DNA from 3 places in the Kitasatospora sp. NPDC096147 genome. Region 1 is predicted to be linked to each of the others. Evidence: riboswitches for the same ligand, from Rfam matches in the RefSeq annotation. Region 1 holds a riboswitch; each other region holds the start of a gene.

The links. A riboswitch is a leader RNA that binds a small molecule or an ion and turns the genes downstream of it on or off. The one in region 1 is predicted to bind thiamine pyrophosphate.
Region 2: linked by a shared signal. The riboswitch ahead of ACIRBX_RS07675 (purine-cytosine permease family protein) and the one ahead of thiC (phosphomethylpyrimidine synthase ThiC) in region 1 are both predicted to bind thiamine pyrophosphate.
Region 3: linked by a shared signal. The riboswitch ahead of thiO (glycine oxidase ThiO) and the one ahead of thiC (phosphomethylpyrimidine synthase ThiC) in region 1 are both predicted to bind thiamine pyrophosphate.

Annotation. Positions count from the first base shown of each region.
Region 1 covers NZ_JBIWFX010000002.1:305,126-308,389, forward strand. Annotated here, with positions in the region: gene ACIRBX_RS06885 (DUF5326 family protein) at 1-179, shown strand, start outside; gene ACIRBX_RS06890 (LPXTG cell wall anchor domain-containing protein) at 271-1,227, opposite strand; TPP riboswitch at 1,403-1,538, shown strand; gene thiC (phosphomethylpyrimidine synthase ThiC) at 1,534-3,264, shown strand, end outside.
Region 2 covers NZ_JBIWFX010000002.1:476,167-479,430, forward strand. Annotated here, with positions in the region: gene ACIRBX_RS07670 (glycerophosphodiester phosphodiesterase family protein) at 1-143, opposite strand, end outside; gene ACIRBX_RS07675 (purine-cytosine permease family protein) at 231-1,568, opposite strand; TPP riboswitch at 1,561-1,708, opposite strand; gene ACIRBX_RS07680 (S1C family serine protease) at 1,879-3,264, shown strand, end outside.
Region 3 covers NZ_JBIWFX010000003.1:54,261-57,524, reverse strand. Annotated here, with positions in the region: gene ACIRBX_RS10780 (thiazole synthase) at 1-485, opposite strand, end outside; gene thiS (sulfur carrier protein ThiS) at 491-709, opposite strand; gene thiO (glycine oxidase ThiO) at 706-1,857, opposite strand; TPP riboswitch at 1,851-1,963, opposite strand; gene ACIRBX_RS10765 (ArsR/SmtB family transcription factor) at 2,091-2,399, opposite strand; gene ACIRBX_RS10760 (zinc-dependent alcohol dehydrogenase family protein) at 2,540-3,264, shown strand, end outside.

The sequences.
Region 1 (3,264 bases):
TGCCCTCGTGGGTGCGCAACATCGTCGTCCCGGTGATCGCGGTCATCCTGGCCTGGAACCTGATCTGGTTCGTCGTCGGCGCGGTGACCTCGCTGCTCGCCTTCCTGTTCAAGGCCCTGATCGTGGTCGGCGTCGCGGCCGGTGTGGTGATCCTGGTCAAGAAGGCCGCCAGGAGCTGACGGCACCCCGAACGCGAACGGCCCGGCCCCCTGCCACGGGGAGCCGGGCCGTTCGGCGTCCGCCTCTCGGCGGGCGGCGGGTGACGCGGGATCAGGCCCGCTTGCCCCGGCGGCGCAGCGCGACCAGCACGCCGGCGCCGAGCAGCACGGCGGCGCCGCCGCCGACCGCCAGCGGGAGGCTGGACGAGCCGCCGCCGGTCGCGGCCAGCTCGGGGCCGGCCGACTTGGTGGCGGTCGGGGTGCCGGCGGAGGCGCTCGGGGTGGCCTTCTTGGTCGGCTTGGCCGACGGCCGGGTGTTGACCACGGGCTTCTTGCTCGGGGCGGCGGTCGGGGTGGCGGCCTTGGGGTCCACCACCGTGAAGTAGAAGTCGCCGTAGCCCACGTACTGGGTGCAGGTGCCCTTGCCCCCCGGGACGGCGGGGGCCGGAGCGTCCTTCGGCAGGTACTTGCCGGTGTCGTCGTCGACCACGTCGGAGCCGCCGCTCTGCGAGCCGCCGTACTCGCCGAGCGGTGCCTTGTCGGTGGCGGCCAGCCGGAACTTGACCGTCAGGGTCTCGTCCTTGGCCAGCTGGTACCGGCCGGTGTCGATGATGTGGTCCAGGTCGCCGGCGCCGAACGAGCCGGCCTTCCAGTCCCCGCCCGGCAGCTTGACCTGGACGGTGAACGAGCCGGCCGGCCAGAGGCCGTCCGCGTAGCCGACGTAGAACGCGGTGTCGAAGCCCTGCACGTCCCGGCCGGTGGAGTTGCGGAAGGTCACGGTGGACTCCACCGGGGCGCCGCCCCGGGCGAGGGTGGCCGGGAAGCCCGTCACCTTGGTGTCCAGCTCGGTGTGGCTCTGGATCCCCTTGTAGCAGGCGTAGTCGATCGGCTGCTGGGGCGTCGCGGAGGTGGACGCGGAGGTGGACGCAGAGGGGCTCGCGGAGGCGGAGGCCGAAGGGGACGCCGACGGGGAGGGGCTGGTGGCCGCGGTCGCCGAGGCGGTGCCGGCGCCGAGGCCGAGGCTCAGCAGGGTGGCGGCGGCAGCCGCCGGTATGCGGTGGGAACGCATGGTGGAAGATCCCCCAAAGTCAGTACGGAGGCGGCAATTCGGGCACGCACGGGTGCCGCTGGCCTCGCAGGATGCGGATCGTAGCGTGCCCGGTCGGTCAACAGACCGTCAGGTCTGCTCTGGACCATCCGGAGTCGGACCGCTACGGTGATGGACGTCTTGTCGCAGGCAAACGGCCTGTGGACACGGGAGCTCGGAGCACCGGGCTGAGAGGGCGCTGAAAGGTACGTGCACACCGCGTACCGACCGCTGCGTCGACCGCAGGAACCTGACCGGGTAATGCCGGCGTAGGGAGATAGAGGTCTCATGACCACGTTCGACGCACAGGAGAAGTCTGCCCCGGCCGCGGTGGAGGGCGCCGTCACCAGCGCCACCACGGGCTACCCGACTCCGGCTTGGCGCAAGGCGTACCGCGACGGCTCCCGCCCCGATCTGCGGGTGCCGTTCAAGGAGGTCCACCTCACCAACGGCAAGTCCGTTCCGCTGTACGACACTTCGGGTCCGTACACCGACCCCTCCTACCAGCCCGACGTCCGCCGCGGGCTGCCGGCCCTGCGGGACGCGTGGATCCGCCAGCGCGGTGACGTCGAGGAGTACGAGGGCCGTGAGTCCCGTCCCGAGGACGACGGCATCAAGCACACGTCCCCGCGCGGCGGGAACCTGCGCAACCTGGACGCGGTCTTCCCCGGCCGCCCCCGCCGGCCGCTCCGTGGCCGCGACGGCGCGGTGACCCAACTCGCCTACGCGAAGCGGGGGATCGTCACGCCGGAGATGGAGTTCGTGGCCCTGCGGGAGGGCATGGACCCGGAGTACGTGCGCTCCGAGGTGGCCCGTGGCCGGGCGGTCATCCCGCTCAACGTGAACCACCCCGAGGTGGAGCCGTCGATCATCGGCACCAACTTCCTGGTGAAGATCAACGCCAACATCGGCAACTCGGCCGTCACCTCCTCGATCGAGGAGGAGGTGGAGAAGATGACCTGGGCCACCCGCTGGGGCGCGGACACCGTCATGGACCTCTCCACCGGGCGGAACATCCACACCACCCGGGAGTGGATCCTGCGCAACTCGCCGGTGCCGATCGGCACCGTGCCGCTGTACCAGGCGCTGGAGAAGGTGGACGGCAAGGCCGAGGAGCTGAGCTGGGAGGTCTACCGGGACACCATCATCGAGCAGTGCGAGCAGGGCGTGGACTACATGACGGTGCACGCCGGCGTGCTGCTCCGCTACGTCCCCCTGACGGCCCGTCGGAAGACCGGCATCGTCTCGCGCGGCGGTTCGATCATGGCGGCCTGGTGCCTGGCGCACCACCAGGAGAACTTCCTCTACACGAACTTCGAGGAGCTCTGCGACATCCTGGCCCGCTACGACGTCACCTTCTCGCTGGGTGACGGCCTGCGGCCGGGCTCCACCGCCGACGCCAACGACGAGGCGCAGTTCGCCGAGCTGCAGACCCTCGGCGAGCTGGGCCGGATCGCCCGCGAGCGGGACGTCCAGGTGATGATCGAGGGCCCCGGCCACGTCGCGATGAACAAGATCAAGGAGAACATGGATCTCCAGAAGGAGATCTGCGACGAGGCGCCGTTCTACACCCTCGGCCCGCTGACCACCGACGTGGCCCCGGGCTACGACCACATCACCTCCGGCATCGGCGCGGCGATGATCGCCTGGTGGGGCACCGCGATGCTCTGCTACGTCACGCCCAAGGAGCACCTGGGCCTGCCCAACCGGGACGACGTCAAGACCGGCGTGATCACCTACAAGATCGCCGCCCACGCCGCCGACCTGGCCAAGGGCCACCCCGGCGCCTCGGCCTGGGACGACGCGCTCTCCGACGCCCGCTTCGAGTTCCGCTGGGAGGACCAGTTCAACCTGGCCCTCGACCCGGAGACGGCCCGCGCCTTCCACGACGAGACGCTGCCCGCCGAGCCGGCCAAGACCGCGCACTTCTGCTCCATGTGCGGTCCGAAGTTCTGCTCGATGAAGATCTCCCAGAAGATCCGCGACGAGCACGGAGACGGGTCCAGCGCGGTGGCCACC
Region 2 (3,264 bases), 170 kb from region 1:
TCCGCGCCCTCCTCGATCGCCAGCCGGTAGGCGGCCAGGGTGTGCTCGGCCTGAGCCGCCGAGGAGCCGCGGTGGGCGATCACCCGCACCGCGCTGCGGTCGGCGGCGTTCGTCGAGGTCGAGGGCTGGTCACGGGTGTCCACCCGGCCACCCTACGAGGCGCCCGGTGACGCCCGACCGCCGCCACGGGAAACTCCCGGTGAAGTCCCCGTGGCGGCGGTACCGGCCGGCTACCTGCGGGGCTGGACCGCCAGGGTGGCCAGCCCGGCCACCAGGAAGGAGATCAGCGAGGCCGAGGTCCACGGCTGGGCCGTGAAGCCGACCGAGGACTGCAGGTCCTGCCAGAACTCCTGCCAGCCGCCGACCGCGGTGGGAGCGATGAACTGGTAGGCGGCGAAGCCGAGCGCCCAGGCCACCAGCATCAGCGGCCGGGGCGGGGCGTCCTCGCCAAGGTTCCAGCCGCGGCGGCCCGAGCCGAGGAAGAAGTCGGCCGCCAGCACCGCGAACATCGGCACGAAGACCGCGCCGATCAGGCCGAGGAAGGCGTAGTAGGAGGCGGTGAACTCGTCGATGTTCAGCGCCAGCACCGTCACCAGCGCGCCGATCCCGCCGGTCAGCAGGCGGCGGTCCACCGTGGGCAGCAGGTTCTGCACCGACATCGCGGTGGAGTAGACGTTGGCGAAGGACTGGTCGGTCTCCCGGACCACCAGCACCAGCAGGAAGGCCCAGCCGGCCGCCACCCCGGTGAAGGAGGAGAAGATCCGGGTGGCGTCCCCGTCCGACTGCAGCAGTGCCACCACGCCGAGCAGGTAGCACCAGACCTGCGCCAGCGAGTAGCCGGAGAAGGTGGCCCAGTAGGCGGCCCCGGGCGTGCGGGCGTGCCGGGTGTAGTCGGCGGCCAGCGGGACGAAGGAGATCGAGACCGCGATGATCGCGTCGGTCGCGGTCAGGAAGCCGCTCCAGTTCCCGGCCCCCGGGTTCGGCACGCCCTGGCGCACCAGCTGGACGGTGAAGTAGACCATCGCGATGCCCACCGCGATCGTCACGTACTTGCGCAGCACCGCGATCGAGCCGAGCGGCCAGATGGTCAGCACGGTGGTGAGCACCCCGGCCAGCAGGACGAACAGCCAGTGCCAGCCCTGAGTGCCCGTCACCTCCTGCGCGCCCATCGCGATCACCAGCAGCTCGTACACGCCCCAGCCGATGCACTGCGCGATGTTCAGCACCGTCGGCAGGTACGACAGCTTGGTGCCGAACAGGCCGCGCAGCAGGGCCATCGCCGGGGCGCCGGTCCGGGCGCCGATCAGCGCGGCCACGCCCAGCATCGAGGTGCCGATCGCGGTGCCCGCCACCGTGGCGGTGATCGCGGCGGCCAGCGAGAGCTCGGCGCCCTTGACGCCGATCACGGTGACGGCGCTGGTGAAGCCGATCAGGCTGACGCCGAGGTTGGCCCAGAGCGAGAACAGCGCGCGGAAGTCCAGCGTGCGCGGCGGCGCCGTGTCGAGGACCAGCGGCGCCTCGGCTCTCGCGGGGACGTCGTGGACAGGGGAAGGCGAAGCAGCCGTCATGGCCGTAGCTCCCTACGCCGGCATTACCCGGACAGGTTCGAGCGGTCTGCGCTCCCTCGCCGCACGGCCAGCGTCTGCATGGCGTACGGTCGTTCCGCGCACTCTCAGCCTGGACGGTCCAAGCTCCCGCGTGTCAGTTTGGAGCGCCAGGCTAGCCGCCGGGCCGTCGAACACCAAGGCGGGGCCCGAGGAGTGGGATGTCGGGGACGGCTAAGGATTCTCACCAATCCTTCAGGACGCTCCTTACGACAACTGAATCGGACATGCGGAAAACTGTGGCCCAAGGTCCTGTCAGCTATGGAGGTCGTCCGTGAGCACCGAGCACGTGAGTGGGGCCACCGGTCCCGAGGAGGAGCGCACCTCCACGGGGCACGGTCCGGTGGAGCCGGCTGACGCCGGGTCAGCCGCCGCGCCCGCGCCCGCCGACACGGTGGTCTTCGGGAAGGTCGCGCCGCCGCCGGCCGCCCCCTCCTACCTGGATGCGCCGCCCCCGGTCCTGCCCCCGGCCCCGGCCGCGCCGCCCGCTCCGTCCTACCTGGACGCGCCGCCGCCGGCCGTCCCGGCTCCGGCTCCGGCGCCGGTCTCCGCTCCGGCCCCTGCGCCGGTCGCCGCCGAGAACCCGTACGCGACCCCGGCCGCCGCGCCGCCGGCCCCGGCCCCCGCGCCGCCGGCCGCCGTGTCGGCCGCCCCGCTCGGCGAGCCGCAGCCCCAGCCCCACCAGCCGCACCACCCCTTCGGTGCGGGCACCCCGCTCGGCGGCTGGGCCGCTCCGGCCGGCGGTGCGGGCGGGCCCGGTCTGCCCGGCTACCCGGAGTTCCCCGGCGCGCCCGCCCCGGTGCCCGGTCGCAAGCGCGGCGGTCTGATCGCCCTGGTCGCGGCCGTCGCCCTGCTGGCCGGCCTGGCCGGTGGCGCGATCGGCGTCTCGGTCGCCGACCGCGACGGCTCCGTCTCCTCCTCGGGCAGCCGCAACTCCAGCACCACCGTCCAGGCCAGCCAGAACCAGCAGGCGGTCAACCGGGCCCCGGAGTCGGTGGCCGGCATCGCCAGCAAGGCGCTGCCGAGCGTGGTCACCATCAAGGCCCAGGGCTCCGGCGAGTCCGGCACCGGCACCGGCTTCGTCTTCGACACCGAGGGCCACATCCTCACCAACAACCACGTGGTGGCCCCGGCCGCCAGCGGCGGCAAACTGACCGTCAGGTTCTCCGACGGCGCCTCCTACCCCGCCTCGGTGGTCGGTCGCGCCCAGGGCTACGACGTGGCCGTCATCAAGCTCGACAACCCGCCGAAGGACAAGCTCGTCCCGCTCGCCCTCGGCGACTCGGACAAGGTCGCGGTCGGCGACGCCACCATCGCGATCGGCGCCCCCTACGGCCTGGAGGGCACCGTCACCACCGGCATCGTCAGTGCCAAGGACCGCCCGGTGGCCTCCGGCGACGAGACCAGCGCCCAGGCGTCCTACATGAACGCCCTGCAGACCGACGCCTCGATCAACCCGGGCAACTCCGGCGGCCCGCTGCTCGACGCCTCCGGCGCGGTGATCGGCATCAACTCGGCCATCCAGTCCAACAGCGGCGGCTCCGGCCGGGCCGGCTCGATCGGCCTCGGCTTCGCCATCCCGATCAACCAGGCCAAGCGCGTCGCGGGCGACCTGATCGCCAACGGCACCCCGGTCTACGCGATCCTCGGCGTGCTCCGC
Region 3 (3,264 bases), on a different contig from region 1:
AGGCCGGAGCCGATCGGCGAGCCGAGCGGCATCACGGCCGCGCAGCCGACGTCCTCCAGCTTGCGGGCCAGCACCGGGTCGTCGTTGGTGTAGGGCAGCACGGTGAAGCCGTCGTCCACCAAGGTCTCGGCGGCGTCCAGGAGTTCGACCGGATCGGGCAGCAGGGTGCGCTCGTCGGCGATCACCTCCAGCTTCACCCAGTCGGTGCCGAGCGCCTCGCGGGCGAGGCGGGCGGTGAGCACGGCCTCCCCGGCCGTGTAGCAGCCGGCCGTGTTCGGCAGCACCCGGATGCCGTTGCGGGTCAGCACGTCGAGCACCGAGCCCTGGGTGCCCGGGTCCACCCGGCGCATCGCCACGGTGGTCAGCTGGGTGCCGGAGGCGAGCAGGGCCTGCTCCAGCACCTCCAGGCTGGGGGCGCCGCCGGTGCCCATGATCAGCCGGGAGTCGAAGACCGTCCCGGCGATGGTGAGTTGGTCGTCGGCCATGCTGCTCAGCCTCCCTGGACGGCGGTGAGGATCTCCACCCGGTCGCCCGGGTGGAGCACGGTCGCGGACCACGAACTGCGCGGCACCACGGCCTCGTTGACGGCGGCGGCGACCCCGCCGGGGGAGGCGCTGAGCTCGCTGACCACCAGGTCGAGGGTGGTGGCGGCGGGCACCTCGCGGGGCGTGCCGTTGACGGTGAGGGGGATTGGGCTCGGCTGGTTCATGCGGCGGCCTTCGGGGTGAAGCGGCTGGGGGAGAAGGGGGCGGCCAGCGCGGGCACCGCGCCGGTGGCCAGGTAGTCGGCGGTCAGGTCGGCGGTGACGGGGGTGAGCAGCACGCCGTTGCGGTAGTGCCCGGTGGCGGCGACCAGCCCGGGGAGCGCGGTCGGGCCGAGCAGCGGGGCGTTGTCCGGCGAGCCGGGGCGCAGCCCGGCACCGGTCTCCAGCAGTGGGAGCTCGGTCAGGCCGGGCACCAACTCGTGGGCGTCGCGCAGCAGTTCGTAGACCCCGCCGGCGGTGACGGTGGTGTCGTAGCCCTGCTCCTCGCTGGTCGCCCCGATCACCAGCTCGCCGTCCGCGCGGGGCACCAGGTAGATGTGCTGCCCGCGCACCACGGCCCGGACGTTGCGGGACAGGAACGGCGCGTAGGCGGACGGGATGCGCAGCCGCAGCACCTGCCCCTTGACCGGCCGCACCGGCGGCAGCACGCCGTCCGGCAGGCCGGGCAGCCGGTGGCTCTGCGGCCCGGCGGCCAGCACCACCTGAGCGGCCGTCAGCTGCTCGCCGGAGCCGAGCCGGGCGCCGGTGGCCCGGCCGTCGGTGACGGTGAGTTCGACGGCTGCGGAGCGGATCACGGTGACGTTCGACCGCTCGCAGGCCAGCACCAGCGCGGCGGCCAGCCGGCGGCCGTCCACCTGGTGGTCGCCGGTCACGTGCAGTCCGGCGCGCACCCCGGGGGCCAGCATCGGTTCGAGCCGGCGGGCCTCCCGGCCGGTCAGCCAGTGCGACTCCAGGCCGAGCCGCTGCTGGAAGGCGTGCAGCTCGCGCAGCTCCTCGCGGTCGTCGGAGTCCAGCGCCACCGCCAGGGTGCCGGTCCGGCGGTAGCCGGTCTCCAGGTCGGTGAGGTCGGTGAGCTCGGCGACGAAGTCGGCGTACCGGTCGTTGGAGGCCATGCCGAGGCGGAGCAGCGGCTCCTCGCCGTACTGCAGCTCGGTGACCGGGGCCAGCATGCCGGCCGCCACCTGGGCGGCGCCCCGGCCGGGCTCGGGGTCCACCAGGGTGACGGCGAGGCCGCGTTGGGCGGTGCGCCAGGCGACCGCCAGGCCGATGATGCCGCCGCCGATCACCAGCACGTCGCTCTCGGTGCGTGTCAAAGCCGTGCACTCCCTTCGCCGGAATGACCCGGATCAGGTTCGGACGGTCGCCGGCCGCGTCAGCCCGCCTCTCAGCCCGGTGCGCCGGGCTCCCGTGGATACCGCCCCACCATATCCCCGCCCGGGTCGTCGGCCGAAGGGCGAGTTCACGGAGTGGGCGCGGCCGTGGCGGGCCCCGCTGGTGCGAAGCTCCAAGGTCCGCCGCGGGGTCCGCCGCAGGCCCCGTCGTCAGGTCAGCCGGTGGCGTCGAGCAGGGCCCGGAGCAGGCCGGGGAAGCGGGCCTCCAGGTCCTCGGTGCGCAGGGTGTTGAGCTTGGTGGTGCCCGCGTAGGACTGGCGGATCAGGCCGGCCTCGCGCAGCACGTTGAAGTGGTGGGTGAGGGTGGAGCGGGAGACGGTGGCGTCGAAGGTGCCGCAGCTCATGCCGGCCCCGGACTCGGACAGCTGTGTGACGATCCGCCGCCTGACCGGGTCGACCAGCGCCTCCAGGACCTGCTGCAGGGTGACGTCGGCCAGTTCGGGGTGATCCAGGGTGCGGGTCACGGTGACTCCTCGGGAGGGCGGGTAGGTCCCATCGTACGGCCGGACCGGGCGATGTTCGACTGTCATCGAAGTTTGACGGTGGTCGAAATTCATGGTTCGGTCGTTCCGAGTGCGGATCCGGCAGAAGGAGAGACCGAACCATGGCGCGGCACGTCCAGTTCGACGAGATCGGCGGCCCCGAGGTCCTGACGGTGCGTGAGGTGGAGGTCCGGGCGCCCGGCCCCGGCGAGGTCCGGATCCGGGTGGACGCGATCGGCCTCAACCGGGCCGAGGTGATGTTCCGTTCGGGCGGGTACTTCCTCCGGCCGAGCTTCCCGTCGGGCCTCGGTGCGGAGGCGGCCGGCGTGGTCGAGGAGCTCGGCCCCGAGGTCACCGGCTTCGCCCCCGGCGATCCGGTCGGCGTGGTGCCGGCCTTCCCGCAGAACGTCTACGGCACCTACGGCGACCACGTGATCGTCCCGGCCCACGCCCTGGTGCCCGCCCCCGCCGGGCTGGACCCGGTGGCCGGGGCGGCGGTCTGGATGGCCTACCTGACCGCGTACGGGGCACTGGCCGAGGACTCCCCGGTCCGGCCGGGCGACCACGTCCTGGTCACCGCCGGCTCCAGCAGCGTCGGCCTGGCCGCGATCCAGACGGTCCGTCACCTCGGGGCGGTGCCGATCGCCACCACCCGGGGCGAGGCCAAGCGGAAGGCCCTGCTGGCGGCCGGGGCGGAGCACGTCATCGTCACCGACCGGGAGGACCTGCCCGCGAGGGTCGCGGAGATCACCGGCGGCCGGGGCGTCCGGCTGGCCTTCGACCCGGTCTCCGGCCCCGGGGTGAACACCCTGGCCCGGGCGATCGCCCCCGGCGGGCAGCTGGTGGT